Regions from separate parts of the Peribacillus sp. NPDC097284 genome, predicted to be linked through region 1. Evidence: riboswitches for the same ligand, from Rfam matches in the RefSeq annotation. Region 1 holds a riboswitch; the other holds the start of a gene.
What was found. Region 1 has a riboswitch for S-adenosylmethionine ahead of ACIQXU_RS12705 (5-methyltetrahydropteroyltriglutamate--homocysteine S-methyltransferase). Riboswitches for the same ligand answer to the same signal wherever they lie in the genome.
Positions count from the first base shown of each region.

Region 2: another riboswitch for S-adenosylmethionine. It lies ahead of ACIQXU_RS11775 (Na+/H+ antiporter NhaC family protein); the one in region 1 lies ahead of ACIQXU_RS12705 (5-methyltetrahydropteroyltriglutamate--homocysteine S-methyltransferase).

Region 1 covers NZ_JBIWCZ010000006.1:6,984-15,238, reverse strand. Annotated here, with positions in the region: gene ACIQXU_RS12725 (SET domain-containing protein) at 89-487, opposite strand; gene ACIQXU_RS12720 (amino acid permease) at 840-2,330, shown strand; gene ACIQXU_RS12715 (CaiB/BaiF CoA transferase family protein) at 2,534-3,640, shown strand; gene ACIQXU_RS12710 (hypothetical protein) at 3,814-4,338, shown strand; gene ACIQXU_RS12705 (5-methyltetrahydropteroyltriglutamate--homocysteine S-methyltransferase) at 4,375-5,478, opposite strand; SAM riboswitch class I at 5,563-5,662, opposite strand; gene ACIQXU_RS12700 (PTS sugar transporter subunit IIC) at 5,879-6,916, shown strand; gene ACIQXU_RS12695 (outer membrane protein assembly factor BamD) at 7,200-8,237, opposite strand.
Region 2 covers NZ_JBIWCZ010000005.1:30,616-38,870, reverse strand. Annotated here, with positions in the region: gene ACIQXU_RS11805 (sigma-54 interaction domain-containing protein) at 1-128, shown strand, start outside; gene ACIQXU_RS11800 (branched-chain amino acid ABC transporter permease) at 724-1,587, shown strand; gene ACIQXU_RS11795 (branched-chain amino acid ABC transporter permease) at 1,589-2,584, shown strand; gene ACIQXU_RS11790 (ABC transporter ATP-binding protein) at 2,587-3,351, shown strand; gene ACIQXU_RS11785 (ABC transporter ATP-binding protein) at 3,344-4,051, shown strand; gene ACIQXU_RS11780 (ABC transporter substrate-binding protein) at 4,079-5,272, shown strand; SAM riboswitch class I at 5,428-5,532, shown strand; gene ACIQXU_RS11775 (Na+/H+ antiporter NhaC family protein) at 5,733-7,025, shown strand; gene ACIQXU_RS11770 (alanine/glycine:cation symporter family protein) at 7,310-8,255, shown strand, end outside.

The sequences.
Region 1 (8,255 bases):
TTTTTGGTTTCCCGAATTACGTAAAAAGCACCTGCCTTTAAAAAACTGGAGAAAGTTTTTTAAACGGCAGGCGCTTTTATGTCATCAATTACTCAGCTTCTTCACCATTGTCTTCTTTATTGAACCATAACGGATCTTCGTTATCGACCTCACCATTATAATTGATGGTAATCTCTTCTCCCGCCTTAATATCGGTATAAGCGAAGAAATCGAATGTATGATGATCAAAGTTTATGTCATATGTGGCATTGGGCGTATAAGAGTGGTTAAACAGCATGCCATATCCTAAAAGCAAGCATGTATGGTTGATGCCATACTCGAACGCATAATCCGCTAGCAATGTTTTCTCGATATGAACATGCTCTTCATTTGGATAAGCGATAACCGGTGCTTCATGCAACAGCTCACCTTTTTTAATATCACGTTTTGCGAAAACGCCTCTATTGAACTCTCCATCACTGAGTGTGGAATTTTTAACTTCGATCATATTCGTCACCTACTTGTTCTTTTCTTTTATAGTCCAGATTGTATAAGCTTGACAGCAATTAGGAAGAAAAGCAACTAATTTAGGGAAATTAATCGTTATCCTCTTGAAGAATCCCCAATAAGTGCAAAATATCGTGGCACAAAAACGCAAAGAAATATGGCGTAAGTGCAAAGGAATTTGTCTATATCGCGGTTTTATTGGGTGAAGATGTAGGATTTTGCTGACAAGTGAAAAGTGGCATGAAAATTGCTGAAAGAAAAAGAATAATTAATCCATTCAGAACTTTCAAGTAGTATAATTTCTAAAGTGGGAATTTTCTGAACTGCGTGCAAAAGCAAAAGGGGATGTACATATGATAGTAAAACGCGAAGAGGAAGTCTTTGAGTATCCAGTCGAAACACCGAAAAAAGAACAGGCGTTAAACAGAGGGTTGAAATCTCGTCACTTAACGATGATTTCCATTGGAGGAGCCATCGGAACAGGATTGTTTCTTAGCAGTGGGGCTGCCATACATACAGCGGGACCAGGCGGTGCTCTACTTGCTTACGCATTGGTCGGGGCCATGGTGTACTTTGTCATGACAAGCTTAGGGGAACTAGCTGCCTTTATGCCAACCAGTGGATCATTTAGTACATATGGAACGAAATTTGTCGATCCTGCCTTTGGATTTGCCTTGGGTTGGACATATTGGTTCAACTGGTCCATGACTATAGCGGCCGAGTTAGCCGCATCGACCATCATCATGAAATTCTGGTTTCCGGATAGTCCATCACTATTGTGGAGTTTCTCATTTTTAGTGCTTATTTTTCTATTGAACTATCTTTCTGTCAAAGGCTATGGTGAAGGGGAATATTGGTTTTCTTTCATTAAAGTGACGGCCATCATCATTTTTATCATTGTCGGCTTACTCATGATTGTAGGCATTATGGGAGGGGAAGCGGTAGGCTTTAAAAATTTCACAGTGGACGATGCTCCTTTTCCAGGTGGGTTCATGGGGGTATTCATCGTTTTCATAGCAGCAGGTTTTTCTTTTCAGGGGACGGAAATCGTTGGTGTTGCAGCTGGGGAAAGTGAAAACCCAGCTAAAAATATACCGAAGGCCATTAAAAGCGTCTTCTGGAGGATTCTCCTTTTTTACATATTGGCGATTTTTGTGATAGGGCTGCTTATCCCTTATACGAATTCAAGTTTACAAGGCGAGAATGTTATGGTCAGCCCATTTACGCTCATATTTGAGAAAGCGGGAGTAGCCTTTGCGGCTTCCCTGATGAACGCCGTGATTTTAACTGCGGTATTATCTGCGGGGAATTCAAGCTTATATGCCTCTACCCGTATGTTATATTCGATGGCTAAAGCCGGGCAAGCACCCCGGATTTTTGCCAAACTGAATAAACGAGGGGTCCCAGTGGCGGGTATGATCTTAACATGTGCCATCGGAATGCTTGCCTTTTTGGCTTCCATATTCGGTGATGGCACCGTATATCTATGGTTAATGAACGCGATCGGGATAACGGGATTTATCTTCTGGCTGGGCATTTCCATAAGCCATTATCGCTTCCGTAAGGCATATGTGTTACAAGGGCATTCATTGGATAAGCTGCCGTACAAGGCTTTATGGTTTCCAATCGGGACGATATTTGCCATTACAATTGGAATGGTCGTCATCTTGGCTCAAAATATCCAAGCGTTCTTTTCGGACCATATCGATTGGGGAAGTGTGGTGGCGGCATACTTAGGAATCCCTCTTTTTCTCGCCCTCTGGTTTGGGTATAAATTGATTAAGAAAACGAGATTCGTTAAGCTCGAAGAAGTGGAAATTAATTTTGATGAAAAGTATGACTGAAAACAAACTTCCGGACCATGTTCATATGGTTCCGGTTTTTTTATTATTTTAAATTGAACATGTACCAATGTTAGTCGCATTGAATTGGATGTGAATGTTGTTTTGCAGGAAACGAAAGGGTGGAAGAAGAATGAGTATAAAAGATAGAAATCCCAACTGAGGAAGAATGCATCCATTTGGTAGAAAAGGAAGGTGCATGAACGATGACACTACTGACCAATCTGAAAGTGCTAGACTTTTCGACACTTTTGCCAGGGCCATTCGCTACGCTCATGCTTGCAGACTTAGGAGCGGAAGTGTTGAAGGTGGAACGGCCGGCCAAGGCTGATACATGGGGAGTCGATCAATATTTGAACCGTTCAAAAAAATCGGTTGCCCTTGATTTGAAACGGCAGGAGTCGATTGATGCCGTAAAGAATCTAGTGAAGGAATATGATATTGTCCTTGAACAGTTCCGGCCGGGTGTCATGGATCGGTTGGGGCTAGGATATGAAGAATTAAAACAAATCAATCCAAAGTTGATTTACTGTTCGCTTACTGGCTTTGGTCAGACTGGTCCCTACAAGAATCGTCCAGGTCATGATATCAACTATATTTCGATAGCGGGGTTGTCCGGTTACTCAGGTACGCAAAAAGGAGGACCTGCAAAAAATGGAACACAAATAGCCGACCTTGCAGGAGGCTCCATGCATGCTGTCATCGGGATTTTGTCGGCAGTCATCTACCGGGAGCGGACGGGTGAAGGTCAGTTCATCGATATTAGCATGACCGATTGCAGCTTTGCTTTGAATGCGATATCTGCCCCCCTACATTTACAGGGTGGATTGGAGCTTGAACCGGAAAAGTTGGTATTGAATGGCGGAACATTTTATGATTTTTATGAAACGAAAGACGGCCGTTACTTCTCGGTTGGAAGCTTGGAGCCATCATTCCGTGAAGTGTTATGTGAAGCAATCGGACAGCCTGAACTGTTCGAGTTAAGCATGAAGCAAGATGCGGAAAGTAGCATCCAATTCAAAAGGATCATCAAGCATGCATTTCTTGAAAAGACATTTGAAGAATGGCAGGGCATATTCGAAGAGTTCGAGGCTTGTGTCGAACCGGTGCTGACTTTTTCTGAAGCGACCAATCACCCGCAACTGCAAGCACGTGGCATGATAGTCGAAGTGCCTGATGGAGAAGGAAATATGCAGAGGCAGATGGCTTGTCCCATCAAAACATCGGTCTTCACTCCAGAGTATAAACATGTTGGGATGAAGCCGGGACAAAGTAATGATGAGGTCTTTGGCACTCTTGAATTGGAGCGATAGCAACGGATGGACCGGCAGATGATCTGCCGGTTTTTTTGTGGGTTAAAGGGGGAGTCCCTTAAGACATGTGAATATTTACTAGTTATAACGTATCCACACCGGGTAAGAGAGTATCATCCTTCGAATAAGGACTTGTCTGTATACACCAAGCTCAAATAAGGGGGATGATTGGCATGTTCGGTTTGTCTGATATCACTAAATTTCTCTTTTCCTTTTTTCTGATTTTACCGGTTGTCACGCTCATTCATTTAGGTGGGCATCTATTCTTTGTCACGCTATTTGGCGGTACGGAGAAAAAAATCAAGATCGGATGTGGAGATAAGATTTTCTCCTTTTGCAATATAGAAGTGAGAAAATACTACTTTTGGAATGGGCATTGTGAGTTCAAGGGATTAAAATATGATAATAAGTTCACGAATAGTTTGATTTATCTAGGGGGAGCCCTCTTTAACCTAATTAGCATGTTGTTGATATATAGTTTGGTTTATCAGGGGATCTTGGAGAAATCGGTCCTCTGGTATCAATTCATATATTTCTCTTTCTATATTATGTTCTTTTCCTTATTTCCGATGTATTTTTCCGATGGGTCGCCAAGTGATGGAAAGGCGGCAGAATTGACATTGAAGAACCAGCTCGATGATAAGGTGACAGATGATGTAGTAGGGAAGAAAGAGGATGAGGACGATCGATGTTGTTGAATAAAGGGACGAGCATAGGCTCGTCCCTTTTTGTTCTTATCCCCAGACTTCTTTGGCGACATCCACAACGAACTTTAACTTTTCCCATTGCTGATCTTCCGTTAGCTTGTTGCCAAGATGTGTGGAAGCGAATCCGCATTGAGGGCTTAAGCACAAGTGTTCATGTGGCACGAATTGTCCCGCTTCTTTAATACGTGATTTAACGGTTTCTTTATCTTCAAGTTCGCCATTCTTCGAAGTAACCACACCAAGAACGACTTGTGCGCCGTCATTTGGAATGTGTTCTAATGGTTTAAAATCCCCTGAACGATGATCATCGTATTCCAAGAAAAATCCATCTACATTTTCCTTGGCCAATAGAGTTGGGGCGATACGGGCATAGCTGCCTTCAAAAGCCCAAGTCGATTGGTAATTTCCACGACAAAGGTGAGTCGTGACAACCAAATCCTCTGGTTTTCCCTCCAACGTCCCATTAATCACGCGCAATGCTAAATCGATTAATTGTTCCCTTGTATAATTCCCCTCTTTGAACTGGAAGTCCGGAGCGGAAAGCCTGGCTATGTATACATCATCTAATTGTAAATAACGTACACCGGCATCGTAAAAGGCTTGTAAAGCATCTTGATAGGCTTTGATAATATCTTTTGCATAGTCTTCGATGTCAGGATAGATTTCTTCATTATGGACCCCTACCGCAAATAATTGATTGGGGCTAGGGATGGTTTGTTTCGCCACAGCCCGTCCGTCCACGATTTCATTAAACTCAATAAAGTCTTTAATAAAGGGGTGATCTGGGTTGAAAGAAATTTTTCCTGTATTCCGAACGTTATAACGTTCTGTTTCAATTCCATCAAAGGTGAGGCCTTTTTCCGTGACATACCCTTCGATTCCATTTAAATGTTCCAAGAAGTCAAAGTGCCACCAGGTGCGTCTGAATTCCCCATCAGTCACTGCCTCTAAACCGATTTCTATTTGCTTATCGACGATACGCTTGATTTCCTTCGTTTCAACGTCGCGTAATTGTTCTGCGGTAATGATTCCTTCTTTCCGTTGCTTTCTTGCCAGATGTATACTTTCTGGTCTTAATAGACTTCCTACGTGGTCGGCTTTGAATGGAGCTTTCGTTAAAGTGATAGACATGGTAGATTCCTACTTTCCTTATTAAAATATAAAAACCTCTTCTTTAAAAAAAGAAGAGGTATAATCAGCAATGCTTATATTCTCTTCTTATCTTCAAGTTGAACACTTCTGGAATTAGCACAGTACAGTAAAGTCTGTTGCTGAGGTATCAAAGGGCCAGTCCCTCCACCTCTCTGGATAAGAAAATGAACTATTCAATTAATTACGACTATACAGGTAGTATTAGTAAAGGTCAATAGAAAACAGATAATTTAGAATATAAGCGTTATTAGAAAGTGAGTTTCTCTTAGTTTAAATACTTTTATACACTTTCGCGGTGAAGTATTAAAAAAATCCTTTGACTATTGTCAGAATATTTCTTATAATTGTGTACATTACAGCGAGATAGGGGATTATTCAGATGAGAGATTTTTTTAATAAATTATTAACGGGGATGAGCATAGGGATTGTCGTTTCATTAATTCCGAATGCTTTGTTAGGGGAAATACTTAAACTATTGATTCCACATTTTCCCGTGTTACAGCATATATTCGATATCACCGTTTTCGTGATGAGCTTGTTACCTGTCATGATTGGGGTGATGGTCGGGATTTCGTTCAAGCTATCATCCATTCAAACGGCCAGTATCGGGATCGCGGCCATGGTCGGAAGTGGCGCCATCCAGAAAACGGCTGATGGTTTGTTTGCCCTTAATGGGATTGGCGTTGTAATCAATACTGGAATTACCGCGGCATTGACCGTATTGTTCCTGCAACTAATTGGCGATAGATTAAAGGCGTATGCGATTCTTTTGATGCCGACTTTAAGTATCTTGGTACCAGGAATGATTGGATACTTAATTCTGCCATACGTAAAATCCGCTACGGGACTATTAGGAGTCGGCATCGCTAACGTGACGTCATTGCAGCCCATTTTGATGGGAGCCATTATTTCCGTTATATTCTGTCTCATTATCTTATCTCCCATTTCAACGGTTGGGGTGGCGACGGTCATTATGCTCTCAGGTATAGGATCTGGTGCGGCCAACCTAGGAATCGTGGCAGCTGGTGTGGGCCTAGCCATTGCAAGCTACAAAGCGAATTCATTAGGGACGGCTTTAGCCCATGTGTTGGGTTCCCCTAAGATTCAAATGAGGAATTTCTTCATGAAACCGAAAATTGCGTTTCCCATGTTAATCACGTCCGCTATTCTTGGTGCGTTGGCAGGTTTGTTAAACATACAAGGGACCCCGTATAGTGCTGGATTTGGTTTATCGGGATTGGTCGGTCCCTTGAACTACATGAAACTGGCGGAAGGCGGATGGATTTTCAGTAACATATCCATCATGGTCATCATTTTCTTCATTCTTCCGATTGTGTTGAACCTTGTACTAATCTACGTTTTCTCAAAGAAATTAAAATGGATTAAAGCAGACGACTATACCTTGCATTTTGAATAAAAGGAAACCAAATAAAAGAAGCAGTCAGGCGTTTAGCTCTGGCTGCTTCTTTTGATGAGGAGGCTAATTCAAGGGTACTTCAACTTTTAAATCTAGAATCTGCGGTATCTGATGATGGCCAGGATTCATTTCATCCACTTTACTCAGGATAAATACACGTCTAAACGATTCCACTTACCTTCTTTATAGAGGCAAGCTGGACATCGCACCGGTTGAAGAAGAAAATAGAAAGAGCCATAAACCGAAGCGTATCTCGACGGTTCATGGCATCGGTCTCATCCCGTTAGGAGTTGGTCGAAGGGATGAAGGTTTCTGCGATATGAGATGTGATTGGACCGTACTTCTCCTGTTCGCTAGCGGGATAGGTAATGATAAAGGTAGTGCCCACTTGATCATTAAAGTAGTACCTCTTATAGATAATTTTCCTATTTTCTTCGTAGGAAATGACATACCAATCGTCTGTAAGTCGCTGATAGGCGATTTCTTCTGTGATACTTTTCAAATCATCTTCATAATACATTTCAATCGTTTCTTCATCGTTGATTATATTCGTATGGCTAGCAAAGGCGGTAATTTCAAATTCCTCATTATAGAACCTGGCTCCATCACCATTGGTTGGTGGGGTGTCCATATTTAAGCCTTTGGGATAGTACATGGAAAACCCATAACGGCCATTTTGATATAGTTGGTACGCAGTTTTTTGACCGTCGGCTTTTTCTACGGTTTTCTTATCTTCAGTTTTCTTTACTTTCTTTTCTTCTGGTTGCGTTTCTTCCTGGTCTTTCAGGGCAAGATCGACTTGTTCCGTAAGTTTAGTCAACTCAGATTGATAGCTTGATAGTAAGTTATCCGACTCGAAGCTTTTTTCTAAAAGTTGTAATTTCTTTTGTGCTAAGCTGTAACTTTCTTTTTCGATAAGTTCCTTCACAATCTTCAACGTGTCTTCAAACGAAGAAGTTGTTTCCTGATCAGCAAGGATTTGTTCTTTTAGTTTTTTAGCTTCGGTCTGCAACGTGTTCAACGTGCTTTTATTCGTAATGACGGCATTTAGAGATTCAAGGGAAGTATCAAATTCTTTTTCTTCATATGCAGTGACTGCCGTATCCATATAATTTGCCTGATCTAGATAAGCGGAGGCATCCTCATCCCTTTTTTTCTCCTTTAAGGCCAATTCGAATTGGATGGCTGCCTGATGGTAATCCCGTTTTCCTAGATATTCAATCCCCTTGTCCAAAGCATCCTGGTACCCATCATTTGAACATGAAGCAAGGACGCATAAGCAGAGGAGGCTAACGGTTAGTGAAAGTCCTTTTTTTATCATGTAATCTCCTATTCTATC
Region 2 (8,255 bases), on a different contig from region 1:
TATTGACAAAAGCAGCGCAAACTTATCAGACCACATATGAAATTGCTGAAGCTCTTGATTCAAGCCAGGCTACTATTGTCAGGAAACTAAAAAAATATGGCTTGAGAGTCAGTGAAAAGAATAGGTAAGCAAAGGGGGATTTCCGTAAGGGGAATGCCCCTTTTCATTTCTTCCCTAGTAGTCATCTGGATAAAATCTATTTTTGCAAAGACAATCCATTCTAATTCAAAAGTGGTTCATTCAGTCAAAAGTGAATGATGGTCATGCCATGTGGATTCAATTATTTGAATCAAAAGTGAATCATTCTTATTTCGTAAAGTGACTTAGTATGGCTTTTTCAAGATGGCATAGTACTTGCATTGTTATTAAGGAAATGCTTTACAAATGATTTATGGGGAATGTGAGGTGACTGTGGAACGTTTCCGACGATTGCACAGCGTTATTCAGTTGACAGATATGAAGATAGTATTCATGAAATCATAAAATGGGACGCAGACAACTTAAAAAGTAGATAAAGATTACGGAAAAATGGGTCGAAACGAGGTTACAGAAGAAGCGGGTAGCCTTTCGATGGATTACGCGATGAAATAATGAAAGCGCTAACAAAAAGGTTGGCATTAACAATTCGATAGGGTCATGGAGAAGAGTTCCTTATGGTTAGGGGTGTTGTATTAAAGTAAAGGATTACCTACGAACAATTCATTGGGATAAGGGAGGCAGGAAATGGAGATTTTAGTTCAGCAATTGTTTAATGGTTTAACGATCGGAAGCGTATATAGCCTAGTTGCCCTTGGGTTGACATTGGTTTATGGGATTCTTCATATCCCTAACTTTGCCCATGGTGCTCTCTATATGATAGGAGGGTATGTCACGTTGTCGATGATGACGTTATCTGGGCTGAATTACTGGATTGCTATGTTCGTGTCCGTTATTGTCGTGGGCCTTCTTGGGGTTTTATTGGAAAGATTCGTATTCCGTTTGTTAAGGGATGCTCCACCGTTGCATGATAAAATTGCAGCCATTGGAATTTTACTTTTTCTTGAAGCCTTTGCACAATTTGTCTGGGGAGCTGATTTTCAAACCATGCAATCTCCTTATGGACAAGTAGTCAATATCATGGGCTTGACGTTCACGATGCAACGTTTGTTGATTATTGTGGCGGCAATCGTGGTCATGTCGGTTCTCTATCTGTTCTTAAAGAAGACGTATACAGGTTCCACGATCATCGCGATGTCCCAAAGTCGTGAAGGGGCTTCGCTAGTCGGGATTAACATCAATAAAGTTGCCATGCTGACCTTCATGATTTCTGGGGGGCTAGCCGCCATTGCTTCCTCCCTTGCATCTCCCATCAATCTAGTTTTTCCAGGCATGGGTCATTTAGTGATATTAAAGGCTTTCGTGATTATCATCCTAGGAGGGATGGGAAGCGTTCCAGGTGCAATCGTTGGTGGATATATTCTTGGATTCAGTGAAAGCCTTGGCGCAACCTATATATCCAATGATTATAAGGATATCATAGCCTTCTTCCTTTTAGTAGTCATCTTAACGGTCAAACCGACGGGTCTTTTCGCAAAGGGGGAGAGGTAGTTTGAATATCTTATCAAAACGAAATGTCATCTTAATTTTGATCATCCTGGCCTTCTTATTTCCAATCATCGCGCAGAATGACTATTACGTTCATATGTTAACGTTGTCTTTCATCTGGGCAATCGCGGTATATGGAATTAATCTGTTAGCGGGCTATACGGGCTATCTTTCGCTTGCCCATGCTGGATACTTTGCCATTGGGGCGTACTCATTGGGGTTATTGACGGTAAAAGCGGGAATGAACTTTTGGTTGGCACTGGTCTTGTCTTGCCTAATTTCAGGGGCGCTTGGTTTTTTGGTCGGCTTAATAGCATTGAGAACAAAAGAACACTTTTTCGCAATTTATACTTTATGCGTCGGATATATCATCTACCTGGTCATCGATAAATGGGAAGGTCTTACAGAAGGAGTTAGAGGCTTGATTGGGATTCCGGCCCCTGGAAATATCGGACCCATCACTTTCGAGACGGCCGCTTCACAATATTATTTGGTGCTCATTTTCCTACTTGGCGTCATTTTGGTCATGTATCGTATTGTTCATTCGTTGACAGGGAGAACCTATATGGCCATCAGGAATAGTGAGGAACTTGCCCAAACGATAGGCATATCCACGATGAAGAATAAGTTGACCGCATTTGTTCTTTCTACATTTTTTGCAGGCTTGGCAGGTGCCTTATATGCTTCATTCGTGCGGTTTATCGGACCGGATATCGGGTCTACGGCCATAATGTTCGACTTGTTGATGTATCTACTGGTCGGCGGAATAGGAACTCTATCGGGACCTTTGGTTGGAACTTTGCTTCTCGTCATACTATCCCAGAATCTACAATTTCTCCAAGAGTATCGAATGTTGATCTTTGGACCTTTACTTACGTTGATCATCATTTTCTATCCACGCGGTATTTCGGGTGCATTCTTTGATTGGAAAATTAAACGAAGAGATAAGAAACAACTGATTATGAGTAAGGACGTTCCGGTTAATGCGGAGGAGGGATGAAGATGTTTATCGAAACGAAGAATTTAACAAAGAGTTTCGGGGGATTGGCAGCTGTAAAAAATGTGGATTTCACCATTGAAAAAGGAAAGATCAATGCGATTATCGGGCCTAATGGAGCCGGGAAGTCTACGTTTTTCAACTTGATCAGCGGCTTCCATCGTCCAAGTTCTGGAGCAGTCCTCTTCAAAGGGAAAGACATCACGAAGCTTCCTGCCAATGAAATAGCGGGACTTGGCATAGCAAGAACATTCCAAACGACTAGTCTTTTTGAACAATCCACCATCTTGGATAACGTGATTGTCGGACATAGGCTTCGCACTAAATCGAATTTGGTAGATGCTATCCTAAGGACGAAGAGGTTAAAACGGGAGGAAAAGACCTGTCGTGATAAAGCGATGGAAGTTTTGAGAATTGTCGGCTTAATGGATGCGGCAAATAAGATGGTCTCGAGTATTTCTCAAGAGGAAAAGAAGAGGACGGCGATTGCCCTTGCCCTTGCGACGGATCCGGAAATCATCTTTCTTGATGAACCGGCTGCCGGCATAAACCCTGATGAAACAGAAGGGCTTACAGAACTGATCAAGGAGTTAAATCAGTCAGGCTTCACGATTTGCTTGATCGAGCACAAGATGCATATGATCATGAACTTAGCTGACCATATCATGGTCCTGAATTACGGGGAAAAAATTGCTGAGGGCACTCCAAAAGAAATCAGGGGGAATGAGGCGGTTATTAAAGCCTATTTAGGAGGTAGTGCTAGTGCTTAAGTTAACTGATGTTACTGTATGTTATGGGAGCTTCACTGCGATTAAGCAAGTGAATATTGAAGTGGAAAAGGGAGAAATTGTCGTTCTATTGGGGGCGAATGGAGCAGGTAAAAGCACGACATTCCGTTCTATCAGCGGCATAAGCAAGCTGGCTCAGGGTGAAATTCATTTTGAGGAACTGGCTATCGGAGGTAGGGCTCCGGATAAGAATGTCCAAGCTGGAATCGTGCAATGTGCAGAAGGGCGGAAACTGTTTCCTCAGATGACTGTCCAGGAAAACTTGAAGATGGGAGCTTACGTACATCGAAAAAAAAAGATGGAAATCAAGTCCTCGTTGGAAAATGTCTATCATTTATTTCCTATTTTAAAAGAAAAACTCCATGATGAAGCCGGAAGCCTGAGTGGTGGACAACAACAGATGCTGGCCATTGGCAGGGCTTTGATGTCTAAACCGAAGCTTTTGATGCTAGATGAACCTTCTGTGGGCCTCGCTCCTTTGATTGTTGAACAGATGTTCCAAGTCATCGAAGAAATAAACCGGGAAGGAATAACCGTTCTACTAGCCGAACAGAATGCGAATGCTGCTCTTAGCATTGCAGATAAAGGATATGTTTTTGAAAATGGGGAAATTGTCGTTGAAGGGACCGCAAAAGAATTATTGTCTAACGATGAAGTACGGAAAGCCTATATCGGAGCATAAGAGTTTAAAAATGAATGGGGGATTTTTATGAAAAAGTTGAGTGTATTCTTTGTAATGCTATTACTCGTCCTAACGGCACTAGTGGGGTGTAACAAGGGAGACAGCCCTGCATCAAGTGGGGGAGGAAAGGCCAGTAAAGGGAAGAATGTTGTCAATATCGGTTTTAGCGGCCCTTTGAGTGGAGCAGCAGCCTTATATGGAAAACGAACGTTAAATGGTATGGAGATGGCTGTAAATGAAATAAACGATGCCGGTGGATTCGAAGTGGAAGGGGAAAAATATACGCTCAACCTGGTTTCGTTGGATGATAAGTACTTACCGAATGAAACGGGTTCAAATGCTAAACGTTTAATCCAGGAATATAAAACTCCGATTATTTTCACTCCTCATAGCGGAGGGATACTCGCCCTACAGGTTTTTAACGAAAAAGAGAATTTCATCATCGGTGCCTATTCGAGTGAACCAGCTATCACGGAAAGCGGAAATTCATTAACAGTGAGGATCCCGCCAAATTATGAAGGGTATATTGAACCGTTTTCTACGTATGCAATGGAAAACTTCGGCAAAAAGATTGCGGCATTGCCACCATCTTCCCAGTACGGGAAAGACTGGGCGGAAAACCTACTTCCTCATTGGGAAAAACAAGGTGGTAAAGTCGTCTATAATGCCTCAATTGATTTTTCTAAAGAAACGGATTTCTTCACGACTGTTACAAATGCTCTAAAAGAAAAGCCTGATGTCCTTTTCATCGGTGGGGCGTCAGAGCCTACGGCCAAGGTTGCAAAACAAGCAAGAGAACTAGGTTTTAAAGGCGGTTTCATTATTATGGACCAGGCGAAACTGGATCAAATGAAGCCTATTGCCGGTTCATACGAAACATTGGAAGGTTCGATAGGTGTTCTTCCGCTTATCAACTCCAATGAAGAAGCAGCACCGGCATTCATTGATAAATATAAAAAAATTTATAAGGAAGATGCTAGTTCTGAAGTGGGGTTGAATTACATTGCTATGTATGCCTTTGTGGAGGCAATGAAAGCGGCAGGAACAGTCGATGATGTGAAAGCCATCCGTGAACATATGCAGGATGGGCTGACAAATACGGCACCTGAACAGAAAATTTATAATATACCTTCGATTGACGAAAATGGTGGATTCGCAGCAAAAGTCGTTGTAGGAGCGGTAGAAGATGGGAAAGTAGTACCCATCAGTGTAGAAGAGTGAAGTGTCATGTGCTTTCACACTAGCTACCTTTACGCCCCGAAGACTAAAAACTAATGCATTCAATAAGTTTATAAAAATCTTTAATACTTTACCTTGCGAAAACTCTTAAAATGCTGTACTCTTATATTTGCTTTGAAAAAATGAATATTTCTTACTTCTTATCAAGAGAGACTGAGGGACTGGCCCGAAGATGTCTCGGCAGCAGACTTATTTAGAGTGCTGTGCCAAATCCAGCAGGCGATCGACCTGAAAGATAAGAGGAGTGTTTATAGATTAAAAGACCTCTTCTTGTAATAAAACGGAAGAGGTCTTTTTGTACTCATAGGATAGGAATCTGTTCTTGATGGTATGTTACTGATTTTATAATCAAGCCCATATTAAAATGAAGGGATGCCGGAAAATTTAGAGAGTCCAAAAAGAGTATCCATTACCATGCAAAAATAATAAAGAGGTGTACATCATGAGTTTAGACAATAAAGGGAATCCATGGGCTTTAACGCCGTTTATCGTTTTTTTGATATTATTTATAGGTTCAGGTGTTATTACAAAAGATTTTTACACATTTCCAGTGATTGTTGCCATTGCCATTGCATCTGCTGCGGCACTGGCAATGAATCGAAAGGAATCATTCAATCACAAAGTAGAAATCTTTTGTAAAGGTGCCGGGGATTCAAATATTATGTTGATGGTTGTCATATTCCTATTGGCTGGGGCTTTTTCGGAAGTGGCAAATGGGATGGGAGCCGTAGCGTCTACGGTGAATCTAGCACTTTCGATCGTTCCGCAAAATCTATTAATGGTGGGGTTATTTATTATCGCCTGTTTTATCTCATTATCTATGGGGACAAGTATGGGAACGATAGTAGCTTTAGCACCAATTGGAGTAGGAATTAGTGGACAAACCGATATTTCAGTTGCCCTTTCCATGGCTGCGGTCATTGGTGGCGCCATGTTCGGTGATAATCTTTCTTTCATTTCGGATACGACTATAGCAGCTGTACGTACACAGGGAACGAAAATGAAAGACAAATTCAAAGTGAACTTTTTTATTGTTTTACCTGCTGCGATAATTACATGTGTTATCCTTGGTTTTCTGACAATGGGTGAACAAGCTACAATCTCTGGAGAAGCCTACAGTTGGGTCAAAATTCTACCTTACCTTTGTGTTCTAGTGGCAGCATTAGCGGGAATCAATGTATTCTTGGTTCTCTCTATCGGCATTGTCTTTGCTGGAATCATCGGTTTAGCGGATGGTAGTTATCATGCAATGGAGGTTATTCAAAAAGCAGGAGATGGAATGGCTGGGATGTATGAAATCTCCTTCTTAGCAATCTTGATTGCAGGCATGGTTTCGGTTATCAAACATAACGGTGGCATCGATTATCTACTGAACCTCGTGACGAGAAAGAGCAAATCAAAAAAAAGTGCAGAGTTCAGCATCGCGGGATTGGTTGCTTTAACGAATCTTTCAACGGCAAATAATACCATATCCATCATCATTGCTGGTCCACTCGCAAAAAACATTGCCGAAAAGTATGAAATTGATCCCCGGAAATCTGCCAGCTTGCTCGATGTTTTCGCTTGTAGTATTCAAGGATTATTGCCATACGGGGCACAACTACTTTTAGCTGCCGGTGTTGCACACATCTCTCCTATCAGTATCCTACCCTATTCTTTCTATCCAGTCTTGATCGGGATTTCAGGAATCATAGCCATTTTAATAGGTTTTCCCCGGTTCTCTAAGAAGAAATAAAAATAGTATGGTTGGAAGAGTATCGATGAATCATGAATGTTGCCCTGGAGCATTGTCTCCAGGGCTTTTTTAGGGTAAGGTAAGTGACTTCGAATGGAAAGTGTAGACGAAATCTTTAATTCTTTAATATTCCAAAAAACTAATAACCTCCTTCAATAATATTAAAATAGTATAATTACATACAATATACGGAGTCATTTTTATTCTTAAGTGTTTACTATTTTGTAAAAGCGGGAACTCTAAAGGTATTGTATTGAAATAATTAGAGGTGGGTTCGTTTAAAAATGGAGATAGTAGAAAAGTTTATTACTGAAACAAATGATTTATTATGGTCATCTATACTGATTATATTATTAATTGGAATGGGCATTTATTTTTCTTTTCGGACTAAATTCGTACAATTTAGAATGGTGAAAGAAATGATTAGGTTATTAGGAGAAGGTGCTACAGCAGATAAGAAAGGTGTATCATCGTTTCAGGCCTTTTGTATCAGCACGGCTTCCCGGGTAGGAACGGGGAATCTGGCAGGTGTGGCTATAGCCATAACAACTGGTGGTCCGGGAGCAGTTTTCTGGATGTGGTTAATCGCATTGATCGGATCTGCTTCTGCTTTCATTGAAAGTACACTTGCTCAAATTTACAAGGTCAAAGACGGAGAAGCATTCCGTGGTGGTCCAGCATATTATATGGAAAAAGCATTAAATGCACGTTGGATGGGTATCACGTTTGCTGTTTTGATTTCATTGACTTTTGGACTTGCTTTCAATTCTGTACAGGCCAATACGATTACAAGCGCATTCCAAGCATCTTTTGGGGTCGATAAATGGATTACTGCACTTATTTTGGCTATCATAACGGCTGTTATCATTTTTGGCGGAATTAAGATGGTTGCTAAAGTGTCTGAAGTCATCGTGCCAATCATGGCAGGAGCTTATGTGTTAGTAGCTTTAGTTGTCATCATATTAAATATAACCGAGTTACCTAGTGTTCTTGCTTTAATCTTTGAAAGTGCATTCGATGGATTAAGGGAGATTGCTAGTGGTGCACTGGGTGCAGCCATGATGAACGGAATCAAGCGTGGCTTGTTCTCAAATGAGGCTGGAATGGGGAGCGCACCTAATGCGGGTGCTACAGCAGATGTCACCCATCCGGTAAAACAAGGTCTAATCCAGTCACTAGGCGTTTTTGTTGATACGCTCATCATATGTAGCTCGACGGCCTTTATCATCT